3 regions of the Candidatus Nitrospira salsa genome follow, and region 1 is predicted to be linked to each of the others. Evidence: riboswitches for the same ligand, from Rfam matches in the RefSeq annotation. Region 1 holds a riboswitch; each other region holds the start of a gene.
What was found. A riboswitch is a leader RNA that binds a small molecule or an ion and turns the genes downstream of it on or off. The one in region 1 is predicted to bind cyclic di-GMP.
Positions count from the first base shown of each region.

Region 1 (4,370 bases):
TGGAAAGTTGTGGTCCTGTCACTGTTGATGAACTTTCGAGTGCCTTGTATTTACCAGGGCAAGCGATAAGCCAGGCTTTACTGCATTTAGAAGGGCAGGGGCAAGTCTTGCGCGGGCAATACCGTCCCGCTTCAACTCCCTCTCCATTTTTTCATGCACCCTCTCCCTATAAGGAAGATGGCTGGGGTGAGAATGGCGGAAGCAATTTTGAAGAAAGCCCACTGGACAAATGGGGGAAATCTGAAGTTAAAGTAAAACTTGAAGAATGGTGTGATCGACGATTACTTGCCAGAATTCATCGACGAACAGTCAGTTCATTACGTCGGGAGACCGAACCTGTTGCCGCAGCAGACTTCATGCGTTTTCTTTTTCGTTGGCAACATCGTGCGCCGGGTTCGCAATTACATGGTGAGGCCGGGTTGCGGGAGGTCATCACGCAATTAGCCGGTTTTGAGACCGCCGCATCGGCGTGGGAATCTTCACTCCTGAAAGAACGTGTCTCTAATTATAGGCCCGAACTCTTGGATATGCTCTGTCTGCGAGGGACGGTCGCTTGGGGAAGGCTCACTCCTCCGTATAAGGAACCACGCGTTTCCTCGGGAAAGGTGGAGAAATGCAAAGAAGCGTTTTTTCAGATTGAAGAGTTACCGCCATCCTCCCGTCGTCGGATTAATCCGACGAGCCTGGCTCCGATCAGTTTCTTTTTGCGGGAAAATTCCCCGTGGCATATGATGCTGAGCCGACAAAAAGAAAAGGATATGACGATGGGGATTCGCCAGGTATTGAGTGGCGTTGCACAGGATGTCCTTCAATCTCTCGAAGGCAGAGGTGCGAGCTTTTTCGCTGACTTGACGGGGAGCACGGGGCATCTTGCTTCTGAGGTAGAGCAGGCGCTCTGGGAATTAGTTGCGGCGGGACTTGTTACTGCTGATGGGTTTGATAATCTCCGTGCTTTGATCAACCCCAAGCGTCGGAATGCAGCGGGCAGGGAACGTGCGCGTCGTCCTCGTCATAGTGCCGGCCGATGGGATTTATTGCAAAAGCCCTACCATGGAGACAGTGACGAGCCATTCACGACCTCACAGCTTCATGAGAAATGGGCCAGGCAGTTACTGGCTCGATATGGAATTGTGTTTCGTGATCTCTTGAAGCGCGAGTTGCTTTCGGTGACGTGGCGTGAGCTGTTGACGCAGTACCGTCGAATGGAGTGGCGCGGAGAGATTCGCGGAGGACGCTTCGTGAATGGTTTTACCGGAGAGCAGTATGCCTTGCCGGAAGCGGTTGAATCACTTCGTGCTGTTCGACGCGACACTCAATCGGATACGCAAGACATGCGAATCTCCGCTGCCGATCCGCTGAATCTTGTGGGTATCATTCTGCCAGGAGAGCGTGTCGCCGCCAATTCCTCAAAGATCATTCTTTTCCGTCAGGGTGTACCTGTTTCTGAACCTTCATTAGTCGTGGCCTTGGCCTAATATCTTCTCAACGAACCTCCTTCATCCGGATCATACGGAATATATGGTTCTAGCCAGACAGCTTTACCATTCTGAATACATGAACTTTCTTGTGTCTGAACCTTTGCATGACCGTGCGGAAATTTTTGAGCTTGGCGTCAAACGACTCGGTTGATGAGTTGGTACGACGCGTGAGGAAGTAATTCTAGATCGTCGGGTCATGTCTTCGGATGGACACGGTCGCCGGTAGGAAGGTGCCCATCGTCGTTTTCTCGTCCTTGTGGTCCCACGCTCGAAGTTTCTCTCCGGTTTTAGGAGGGCTGGTGCTGGGCTCATCAGCTGTTTTGTGGCATTTATAATGATTCAGTCTGTTCTTCCAGCTTCTCATGGCGTCGCTTCTGCAGTTCGTGTACGCAACCCAGTCAAGCAGGCCTTAGGGGGAAAATCATTTCGAACAATTCTTTCTTCCCAATCGTGTGGACATTATATTGCTCAAGGGCATTAACGAAAATTTCTTTTTCGATATAGAGTGAATTTTGCGATGTTGCTCGTCGTCTGGAATGATTTTATCGCATTACCATCATTATATATTTTTGTTTTAGAACCCCTTTTCTTTTCCTTGTCCAGTATTTGGGCTTTCTGCCGAAAAGATCTGTAGGATTGTTTTAACTATATCTATCTATGAGGAAAGAACTCAAATAAGCTCTTTTATTCTGTAATAAGGCCCCTTCTTGATAAAGGCAAACCCATCGTGAGGTGGGGACGCAAAACCACGGATCAAGAGAAACTCTTGATGGCTGGGTTACCTAAGGAAGGGAAAAGCGGGAGGAATGGGGCCATTTTCGCGACAGGAGGAGGCCCATGCCAAACGTTTATTCAAGTCCTTTTATTCACAAGACTCTGGTCGTACTCGGTCTGGCGTGCTGTCTCTTTCTTAACCCAACAGCTGTTCAATCTGCCAACATCATTCAGTCTACCGCCACAGATTCTGTAAAGGTCCAATGGACCGCTAATTCCGAATCTGATTTAGCTGGATACATAGTTTATCAGGGGACCACGTCCGGTTCGTATAGCATTTACTTTGACGTTGGGAATACTACGGTTTATGAACCACAAAGTCTTGAGGCTGGTCTCACGTATTATTTTGCAGTAACCGCCTATGATGCTGATGGCAATGAAAGCTCCCCCTCCACTGAAGTAAGTGTGCAAGTTCTAGCGCCAACAATTCCTACCCTTTCCTTCCCAGAGCTCACGAGTCCCGCTCCCGGTGCGACGTTAAGGAGTGCGAGAGAGACCTTTTCCTGGACGGCGAATACTGTCAGCGTCACCGAGTGGTGGTTATATGTTGGGACGAGTAAGGGAGCGCTGGATATCTATGATAGTGGGTATTTAGGAATGACGAGTAGCAGCACCGTCAAGGAGTTACCCACGGACGGCTCCACGCTGTATGTGCGGCTCTGGTACAAGGAGGGCGGTCGTTGGAAATTTATCGATACCACCTACACCGCTCACACGGGCACTATCCTCCCAGAGCTCACGAGTCCCGCTCCCGGTGCGACGTTAAGGAGTGCGAGAGAGACCTTTTCCTGGACGGCGAATACTGTCAGCGTCACCGAGTGGTGGTTATATGTTGGGACGAGTAAGGGAGCGCTGGATATCTATGATAGTGGGTATTTAGGAATGACGAGTAGCAGCACCGTCAAGGAGTTACCCACGGACGGCTCCACGCTGTATGTGCGGCTCTGGTACAAGGAGGGCGGTCGTTGGAAATTTATCGATACCACCTACACCGCTCACACGGGCACTATCCTCCCAGAGCTCACGAGTCCCGCTCCCGGTGCGACGTTAAGGAGTGCGAGAGAGACCTTTTCCTGGACGGCGAATACTGTCAGCGTCACCGAGTGGTGGTTATATGTTGGGACGAGTAAGGGAGCGCTGGATATCTATGATAGTGGGTATTTAGGAATGACGAGTAGCAGCACCGTCAAGGAGTTACCCACGGACGGCTCCACGCTGTATGTGCGGCTCTGGTACAAGGAAGGCGGGAGTTGGAAATTTATCGATACCACCTATACCGCTCAAGCAGGTTCCGCCCTCCCTTCATAATCCCGTCTGCTCCCTTGGGCATTATTAGGGGTAGGGGGTTGGCTAATTGACAAGATGAGTGCTAAAGCCCCAGCTGTCGCAGTTATCGCTTTGATAATCAGTTACCCCTAAAGTTGTGGCTAGTGTCGAAAGCGGATAGCTGCTTGCTCTGTCTGCTGTTTTTCCAATTACTCTGGGTGAGATCAACAATTGTGATACCCCTCGCCATGGTGCTTCATCGTTCTCGAACGATAAATCCTATATGATCCCTTCATCCTCTAGCAGTTAATTAGGGAACATCGCGTTACGGATTCTGCTTTTTCGCAGGTCGATACAGTCTGTATCTGATCGGATACGGTTCTCGGCTTTGCGTCTCTCGGGATTCATATCCCCGCTCATTGTAACTTCTTAAGCTATACCAAAGACTTAGATCTCAATATCTCGCAACGCACATCGTTATGGTTAAGCGGTATAAGTTTTGCGACATTCATGATCGGAGTCAAATATATAAAGATTAGATTTATCATATTTTTCTAACAGGGAGGGTTTGCCATGAATAAAACGCTACTCACAGGTTGGTGTTTTGCCACCTTGATAGCAGGTGTACCGTTAGTCTCCTGTGCGGCAGGGCCTGTTCCCAATGGCGAAATGAAAAAATTAGATGCGCCAATTACCCATACTCAAATTGAAAGTCAATCGGCCTCATTATCGGAGATTATCGATCAGGGGAAGCGTGTATTCTCCACGCCGTTTAATAAACACGATGGATTAGGAGATGGTCCATTCGATGAGATGGAAGATAAGAATCCATTTGGTAGCCGTCCCACGCTA
Region 1 is NZ_CBCUCO010000002.1:1,270,646-1,275,015, reverse strand. It holds gene ACWQXP_RS07745 (DEAD/DEAH box helicase) at 1-1,475, shown strand, start outside; gene ACWQXP_RS07740 (hypothetical protein) at 1,660-1,842, opposite strand; cyclic di-GMP riboswitch class I at 2,184-2,264, shown strand; gene ACWQXP_RS07735 (fibronectin type III domain-containing protein) at 2,316-3,560, shown strand; gene ACWQXP_RS07730 (di-heme oxidoredictase family protein) at 4,092-4,370, shown strand, end outside.

Region 2 (4,370 bases), on a different contig from region 1:
CTGCCTCAGTGTGTAAAACCAATTTCCTCACAGTCTTTACATTGTTTTTGGTTGCTGTACTTTCTTCCCTTCCTCTTCATGGTCAAGCAGCCTCCCTCACACTAACGTGGGAACCTAATAACGAAAATGATCTTGCAGGATATAGAATTTACAAACGAATACCGCCCTCGACCAATTATGGAGCCCCAGCATTTTCTGGTTTTCCATCGAACCCTGTTGCCCCTTCTCAAACAATAGGAGGACTAACAGACGAAACACGTTATTCATTCATTGCCACAGCTATCGACGTCGCAGGAAACGAAAGTGCGCCTTCGAACGAAGTTTCAGGAACCACGACTGGCTCAACCACACCACCACCGCCTCCACCGCCAGCCCCAGGACCTCCCCCGCCTCCCCCACCACCAGGCGGCTCTGTCGTCTCCATTAACTTTCAACCAGCTTCTGCCAGCACACCGACGGGCTTTCTCAAAGATGATGGTGCGCCCTTCAACGCGTCCCGTGGCTATGGCTGGTCGACCCGCGTCAACACCCGTGAACGTAATCAATCGAGTAATCAGTCACTGGATACACTCATTCACTTTGACCAAGGTACCAACGTGACCTGGCAATATACGCTGCCCAATGGCCAGTACCACATCTCACTTGCCAGCGGCGATCCCACCTATCATCAGGGCCCACATCATGTTCAAGTCGAAGGCATCACCGTCATTAACAATGTTTCCACGCAGGCCAATAAATTTGTCACCGTCACCAACCGGCTCGTCACCGTCTCTGACGGCCAACTGACGATTCGCCTCACCCGCTCAGGCGGCAGTAGCAAAACACTCCTCAATTTTGTCCGTATTGCGTCGACGGGGTCGAATCCGCCACCGCCAGCCCCAGGACCTCCCCCGCCTCCCCCACCGTCAGGCGGCTCAGTCGTTTCCATTAACTTTCAACCGGCTTCTGCCAGCACACCGGCGGGCTTCCTTAAAGATGACGGGGCCCCCTTCAACGCCTCCCGCGGCTATGGCTGGTCGACCCGCGTCAACACCCGTGAACGGAATCGATCGAGCAATCAGTCACTGGATACACTCATTCACTTTGACCAAGGCACCAACGTGACCTGGCAATATACGCTGCCCAATGGCCAGTACCACATCTCACTTGCCAGCGGTGATCCAACCTATCATCAGGGGCCACATCATGTTCAAGTCGAAGGCATCACCGTCATTAATAATGTCTCCACGCAAGCTAATAAATTTGCCACCGTCACCAATCGTCTCGTCACCGTCTCTGACGGCCAACTGACGATTCGCCTCACCCGCTCAGGCGGCAGTAGCAAAACACTCCTCAATTTTGTCCGTATTGCACCTCAATAACAATTGAATAGCCCCGATTGACCACACACCTTCCAGAGAGACTGAACACTAACTCTTAGCAAGACTGAAGAGTCGATGAGAAGTCCTGAGAAGATGAAGCAATGGAGCAACTAAAGTGTTCTGTAAGATGGCCGATATATTTATTCATATGGAACACAATGTTCATCTAGTTGTGAACACGAAAAAATAAGGACAGGAATACACATGATAATCTAAACTTCACAACGTCTACCGTCATAACTATGAAGGCTCCTTCCCGATAAGGGCAAACCTACCGCGAGGTAGGGACGCAAAACCACGGGTCAGATGAACTCGCATCTGATAGCCGGGACACCGAAGGAAGGGCAGATTTTCAGTCAGCACCCCGCGGAAATGGGGCCTTCTTCGATTTTTCTACTTAAGGAGGGGCCTCATATGTTCACTTGGAGCCGAAATATACCAGCTATCGTTCTTGCCTTTGGGTTACTACTGTCAATTTCCCCAACTGTTTCTGCCGCTGAAAAAGATGTTGATTTAGAGTGGGCCCCAAACCAGGAAGAGGATCTCGCCGGCTATAATGTGTATCACGGCACAGCATCTGGCGTGTATGGGTTTCCGGACAATGTAGACAATAAAACGTCTCACCGTAAGGAAGACCTTGACTCGACAAAAAAACATTACTTTGCCGTCACCGCATATGATGAAGCGGGAAATGAAAGTTCTCCTTCTGCGGAAGTGAGTACACAGGCGGAAAACGTATTACACAATCTCTCTGTCTCGATCTCAGGTAATGGGACTGTTTCAAGTGCTCCCGCCGGTATTGGCTGCACAAGCTCCTGCAATTCATCATTCACTGAAGGACAGTCCGTTACCCTCTCTGCCACGCCAAAGTCAAATTGGAAGTTTTCCAGTTGGGGAGGAGCATGCTCCGGATCAGGTTCCTGTGTCGTCACCATGAACGCCGCGAAGTCTGTAACAATAAAATTTGTAGAATCGACAAAACCCCAACACAACCTCTCCGTTTCAATCACAGGGAATGGAACCGTTTCAAGTGCTCCCGCCGGTATTGGCTGCACAAGTTCTTGCAATTCATCTTTCACTGAAGGACAATCCGTTACTCTCGCAGCCACACCAAAATCCGGGTCAACATTTTCTAAATGGAATGGAGCCTGCACAGGATCTGGTTCATGTGTCGTCACCATGAGTACCGCGAAATCCGTAACCGCCACATTCGTAGCTACGTCAAACCCTCCTACTAACCCACCAACTGGTGGCACAGTCGTCTCCATCAACTTTCAACCGTCATCGTCTTCTACTCCGTCTGGATTCATCAAGGATGATGGGTCGCAATACTCGAGCAGCCGTGGGTATGGCTGGTCAACTCGCGTCAATACCCGTGACCGCAAGGCCCACAAAGATCAGTCGCGGGATACGTTTATCCACTTTGACAAAGGCACTTCGGCCACATGGTCCTACGATCTACCGAACGGGAAGTACTTTATCTCTCTCGCCAGTGGTGACCCCAGCTATGCACAAGGTCCGCACCATGTCGTGGTTGAAGGACAAACCGTTATCAATAATGTCTCGACACAAGTCAATCAGTTCAAAACGGTCACCAATTCCCCAGTGACCGTTTCCGATGGTCAATTGAACATTCGGCTTACTCGCAGTGGAGGCAGTCAAAAAACCATTCTGAATTATGTCCGTATTGCCCCGGCAGATCCGAATACTGTACCGGTACCTCCACCGAGCGTACCACCTATTGGGGGCTCAGTCGTCTCCATCAACTTCCAACCGTCATCGTCTTCTACTCCGTCTGGATTCATCAAGGATGATGGGTCGCAATACTCCAGCAGCCGTGGGTATGGCTGGTCGACTCGCGTCAATACCCGTGACCGCAAGGCCCACAAAGATCAATCACGAGATACCTTTATCCACTTTGACAAAGGCACTTCGGCGACATGGTCCTACAACCTACCGAACGGGAAGTACGTTATCTCTCTCGCCAGTGGTGATCCCAGCTATGCACAAGGTCCACACCATGTCGTGGTTGAAGGACAAACCGCTATCAATAATGTCACGACACAAGTCAATCAGTTTAAAACGGTCACCAATTTCCCAGTAACCATTTCCGATGGTCAATTGAACATTCGGCTTACTCGCAGTGGAGGCAGTCAAAAGACCATTCTGAATTATGTCCGTATTGCCCCAGAAGATTCGAACCCTGGAGTGCCCCCTACAGGCGGAACGCCTTCGGGAGGCGAAGCCGTCTCCATCAACTTCCAACCATCATCGGCCTCAACTCCTAAAGGATTCATCAAGGATGATGGGTCGCAGTATTCCAGCAGCCGCGGCTACGGCTGGTCCACTCGCGTCAATACCCGCGAACGAAACTTCCATCGCAATCAGTCTCGAGATACCCTTATTCACTTCGACAAAGGCAGTACCGCCACCTGGCAATATAACCTTGCCAATGGCAACTATCTCGTCTCTCTCGCCAGTGGTGATCCGAGTTATGCTCAGGGGCCACATCACATTACGGTAGAGGGGAAGCCAGTCATCCAAAATGTACGAACACGAGTCAATGAATTTCTCACCATTACCGATTTCCCTGTAACCGTCAGCGATGGAAAATTGACCGTCAACTTGCAACGACAAGGACAACATGTCATCTTAAACTATATCACGATCACTCCTGCCCCCTAGGCCTAGCCTAGGGAACGCTGGACCAGACATCGTTTACTTTTTGTAGCATTAGGCTTTATTTGAACTCGGCTTTAAAGGAAGACTATGAAAACGATAAAAGTAAAACGACAAACAATTGCGCTTCTGCTGACAACATTGATTTGCTTTGCCTCAGAACCAAGCACGGCGAGCGAGCTTGGGGATGTGGCGAATGCTATGCCGGCAGGTACATGGGCTGAGCTGAAAACAAACGGATTTACACCAGGCTATTTAATGTACCCAGGCGGGAACAACGCGCGGTCTACCCAGTACATGGGAGAAGCCACCTGGGATCCTATCGGCAAG
Region 2 is NZ_CBCUCO010000005.1:363,591-367,960, forward strand. It holds gene ACWQXP_RS22205 (hypothetical protein) at 1-1,361, shown strand, start outside; cyclic di-GMP riboswitch class I at 1,616-1,699, shown strand; partial or broken gene ACWQXP_RS22210 (InlB B-repeat-containing protein) at 1,776-2,519, shown strand; gene ACWQXP_RS22215 (hypothetical protein) at 2,541-4,046, shown strand; gene ACWQXP_RS22220 (hypothetical protein) at 4,131-4,370, shown strand, end outside.
Region 2: linked by a shared signal. The riboswitch ahead of ACWQXP_RS22210 (InlB B-repeat-containing protein) and the one ahead of ACWQXP_RS07735 (fibronectin type III domain-containing protein) in region 1 are both predicted to bind cyclic di-GMP.

Region 3 (4,370 bases), 110 kb from region 1:
ATCCTCGACAGTTTGGGTGGCTCCTAATAAATACGCTTTGTACATCGGACAGTCTTCACCTGGATAGCAAGATCCATCAGGTTTGGTGTGGTGAACCTTCATGTGCATCATCGTCCCCAAGAGCTCAGCCGGTTCATACCCTAACGTCTGTGCTGCGGCAGGATTGACGAAGGTCGTCTTTCCGTTAAGATCTAATCCCCAGATACCTTCGCCAGAAGAATTCAAGATCTGTTTATTCAATTCGGAAAGTTTGAGGTGTGCTTGTTCCGCCGCATGACGTTCAATGGCGGTGGTTATGCGATCTGACACAGTCTGGAGACTGCGTAAGGCATACTCCGTTAATGGACGCCGGGAAAACATCCCCATGACACCCAGGACATTCTGACCGCTCATCAATGGATATCCAGCGAACGCCACCAGGCTTTCCTGCTTCACCCACTCTTGATCTGGTACTCGCGGATCTCCGATCACGTCGTTTGTCAGATGGGGCCGCTTCTCAGAGGCGATTTTCCCGATTTTAAATTGACCGACAGGAATTCGCCCATGAGCTCCGTCTTGGTGTGTGTAGAGCCCTGCACTCGCCCGTAGTTCCAGTATTTGCTCGGAAGTATTGAGAATCCAGATACGGGCTAAGGCCGCATCAAGGTTCTGTACCAAGGCTTCAGCGCACCCCTGGAGCATTCCCTCAATATCGTGACTCTGCTGGATCACACGTCCGACCTCCGCATCCAGCGCCACCATTTTGTTTCGCTCACGCAAGGTGAATTCCGCCTGTTGCCGATCGGTAATGTCTTTAAATGTGACAACGGCACCTTGCAACGTACCCATTTGGTCACGAATCGGAGTACTGGTGTATTCGACGGGAAAACTGCTTCCATCCTTGCGCCAGAGAACCTCGTCATCCACCTGATGAACAATCCCATCCTTGAACGCCGCATACATCGGACATGATTCACGAGGATACGGAGATCCATCCGGCTTGGTATGGTGCATCGTGACATGCATGGGGACTCCAAGTAATTCCTCTGACGTGTATCCCAACATAGCCGCTCCAGCCGGATTCACAAAAGTCGTATTCCCATGAGTGTCAAGCCCGAAAATGCCGTCTCCCGCGGACTGTAAGATGAGTGCGTTGAGGGACTCACTTTGTAATAAGGCTTCCATGGTCTGTTTTTGTACAGTCGTATCGATGACGGAAGCCAACACACGAGAACCCTTGGACGTCACGAGAGGGGCCAATCCAATGTCGAGAGGAAACTCTGAGCCATCTTTTCGAAGGCCATAGAGGTCACGGCCGCTCCCCATAGTACGCATAGAAGGTGAGTCGAAATACGCCATTCGATAGTGAGGATGGTGGTGACGAAAGCGCTCGGGAATAAGGACTTCAATCGTTTGACCAAGCAGTTCTTCACGTCTATAACCAAATTGCTGGAAGATGTGCGTGTTCGCCTGAACGATCGTCCCATCCGGGTCAATCACGACCATCCCGTTCGAGGCAATTTCCAAAAGGTATTCAAAATAGTCTTTATACTGGTGTTCCTGTTCAAGGCGCATTCGTAATTCGAGTTGAGTCATGACTTGCCTCGAGACGGCAGACAAGGCCACTCGTTGTTCCTGTGACAATGAGCGAGGGACTTGGTCAATCACACAGAGCGTACCGATCGGCATCCCATCGAGAGTCTGTAAAGGCGAGCCCGCATAAAACCGTACGTTTGGATCCTCGGTGACAAGAGGATTGTCCATAAAGCGCACATCGGTTAACGCATCAGATACTTCAAACACTCCTGCTTCAAGAATGGCATGAGCACAAAAGGCCATGTCTCGAGGGGTCTCAATTGCTGTTATGCCTACTTTCGATTTAAACCATTGGCGGTGTTCATCAATCAGACTGATCAGGGCGATAGGTGTCTGACAAATATACGCAGCGAGCTTCGTCAAGTCATCGAACGATGGTTCTGGCATCGTATCAAGAACCTGATATCGAGCAAGCGCAGCCAGACGCTGATTTTCATTTGAAGGCAATTGAGCTGGGATCACGTGTAGTCCCTCATATTATATTGTTCGGCCTATCGTTACCTCGGCTTAAGAATGTGCCCCATATAGTGATGAGACACATTTGAGCCCGACCTGTCTTTAATGAACTGACTCAACACCTCGACATGAGCACTGACACACTTATTGTTCCAAAACTCCATGACGTCTCTCGCCATTCTTGCCTCTGACATTCTTCGCCTAAAGCTTCGCTCAGGCAAACCGATAACAGAAGATATAGTGAAAAAAGCAAACCATCCGTGAGGATGGGACGCAAAGCCAAGGGACCCAGTGAAACATCGTTCACTCAGAGGTACGCCCGGTTGCCGCTTACCACAACCTCCCCTCCACGCTTGCGTCTCCTCCATCGGAATAAACGTATCCTGTATACCCCTTTCTTTTGTTGTCGGCTCATAGTGTCAATAGCCATGAACAGGCATGAATGTAATGCAAACGTGAACCAACAGATGAGCAGATGGATGAGGATAAATCGATGAGGTCGTCCCAAAATCCTGGAACAGACGTATTGAAAGTATTACTTATTGACGATGATGAAGATGATGCCCTCATCACGCAAACATTACTTGCCGATGTTCCTGGTTCACCCTTCGAGATGGACTGGGAGCAATCCTATGAACGTGGATTGGCGATGATCAAAGAAGATACCCATGATATTAATCTTGTCGACTATCAGCTCGGCCCCCACACAGGCATTGAAATCTTACATGAAATTCATGGTCGAGGACTTCAGGCACCCGTCATTTTACTCACGGGACAGGGAAGTGAATCGATTGTATTGGAAGCTATGCGGTCAGGAGCATCAGACTATATTCCTAAAGGGTCTATGTCCTCCGAGAATATCGAACGAGCTATTCGCCATGCCGTCGAAAAGAGCAAGCTTCAAAAAAATCTTGACGATCATCATCACCAACTTCAACAGGCCAATGCCAACTTATTAAGAAAAAACGAAGAAATTCAACGGTTTTATCATGTGCTCGCTCATGAGCTCAAAACGCCCCTCACCGCGGCCAGTGAATTTGTTGAAATCATGCTCGAAGGCCTCGCGGGACCGCTGACTCCAACCCAACAAGAATATTTAGAAATTGTTGACGGCTGTTGTGATTCGTTACGACAAAATATTAATGATCTGTTTGACATTACGCGACTAGAAACCGGGAAACTCAGTGTCAATCCTCAACCAGACTTACTGGACAATTTGATTCATCAGGTTGCGACGTCTCTCGTTCCCATGGCACAGCATAAAGAGATTCACCTTGAATACTCGCTTGCGCCTGATCTACCGACGGTCGCCATGGATCAACACCGCATTCGTCAAATCTTGAATAATCTTCTAGGGAATGCCTTGAAATACACGCCCAAAGGCGGAAAGGTAAAAGTTGAGGTCACCCATGATGTCGTGGATGAGGAACGGGTGAGAATTGCCGTTTCTGATACAGGGTCTGGTATTGCCAACGACCAGCTTGAGCATATTTTTGATCGTCTTTATCAAATTCGAAATGATGACTCACCATCCGTCGCCGGCTTGGGACTTGGGCTCTATATTTCTCAAGAATTGGTGAAGCTTCATGGCGGAACGCTGTCAGTGCAAAGTTCCCCTGATACGGGAAGTACATTTTTCTTTACTCTTCGTAAATCCCCTCAACCCGAATCGTAGAAGAAGCGAGAAAGAGAGACCATTATGCAAAAAAATATTTTGGTTGTCGAAGACGATGAACGTATCGTGAAAGCCTTGAGCGTTCGATTGAATGCCAAAGGCTATCATGTCCTTGCCGCCTATGATGCGATCATGGCCATTCAAAAAGCCATGGAACAACCTCCAGACCTCATGCTTCTTGATATTACCATGCCCGGAGGGAATGGATTGACTATCGCTGAGCGCATCAAATCCTCAACAAAGACCGCTCACATTCCCATTATTTTTCTGACTGCCAGCAAAGAGCCACATTTACATAAACAAGCACTCGACCTCGGTGCCGTAGCATTTTTCGAAAAACCATTCGATTTCGAAGAACTCCTCGCCACAGTCCGAGCCGCCTTGGAACACCCGAACGTAAATTTGTCCGTCACCGGGTGAACAACGACGCACGTGATATTTTCGAAAAAGACGATCGCAACATGACCACAACCATTGATCAAAAATTTGCAACTGAGACCATTCACCTCCTACTCATCGAAGACGAAGAAGATGATGCCATCATCGCGCATTCGCTCCTCTCGAATATCCGAGGTGTCGACTTTAAGATTGATTGGGTTTCTTCCTATGAAGAGGCGCACGCTTCAATTGTGCAAAGCCATCATCATGTCTGTCTACTCGACTA
Region 3 is NZ_CBCUCO010000002.1:1,378,916-1,383,285, forward strand. It holds gene ACWQXP_RS08155 (PAS domain S-box protein) at 1-2,037, opposite strand, end outside; cyclic di-GMP riboswitch class I at 2,270-2,362, shown strand; gene ACWQXP_RS08160 (ATP-binding protein) at 2,525-3,706, shown strand; gene ACWQXP_RS08165 (response regulator transcription factor) at 3,731-4,126, shown strand; gene ACWQXP_RS08170 (ATP-binding protein) at 4,168-4,370, shown strand, end outside.
Region 3: linked by a shared signal. The riboswitch ahead of ACWQXP_RS08160 (ATP-binding protein) and the one ahead of ACWQXP_RS07735 (fibronectin type III domain-containing protein) in region 1 are both predicted to bind cyclic di-GMP.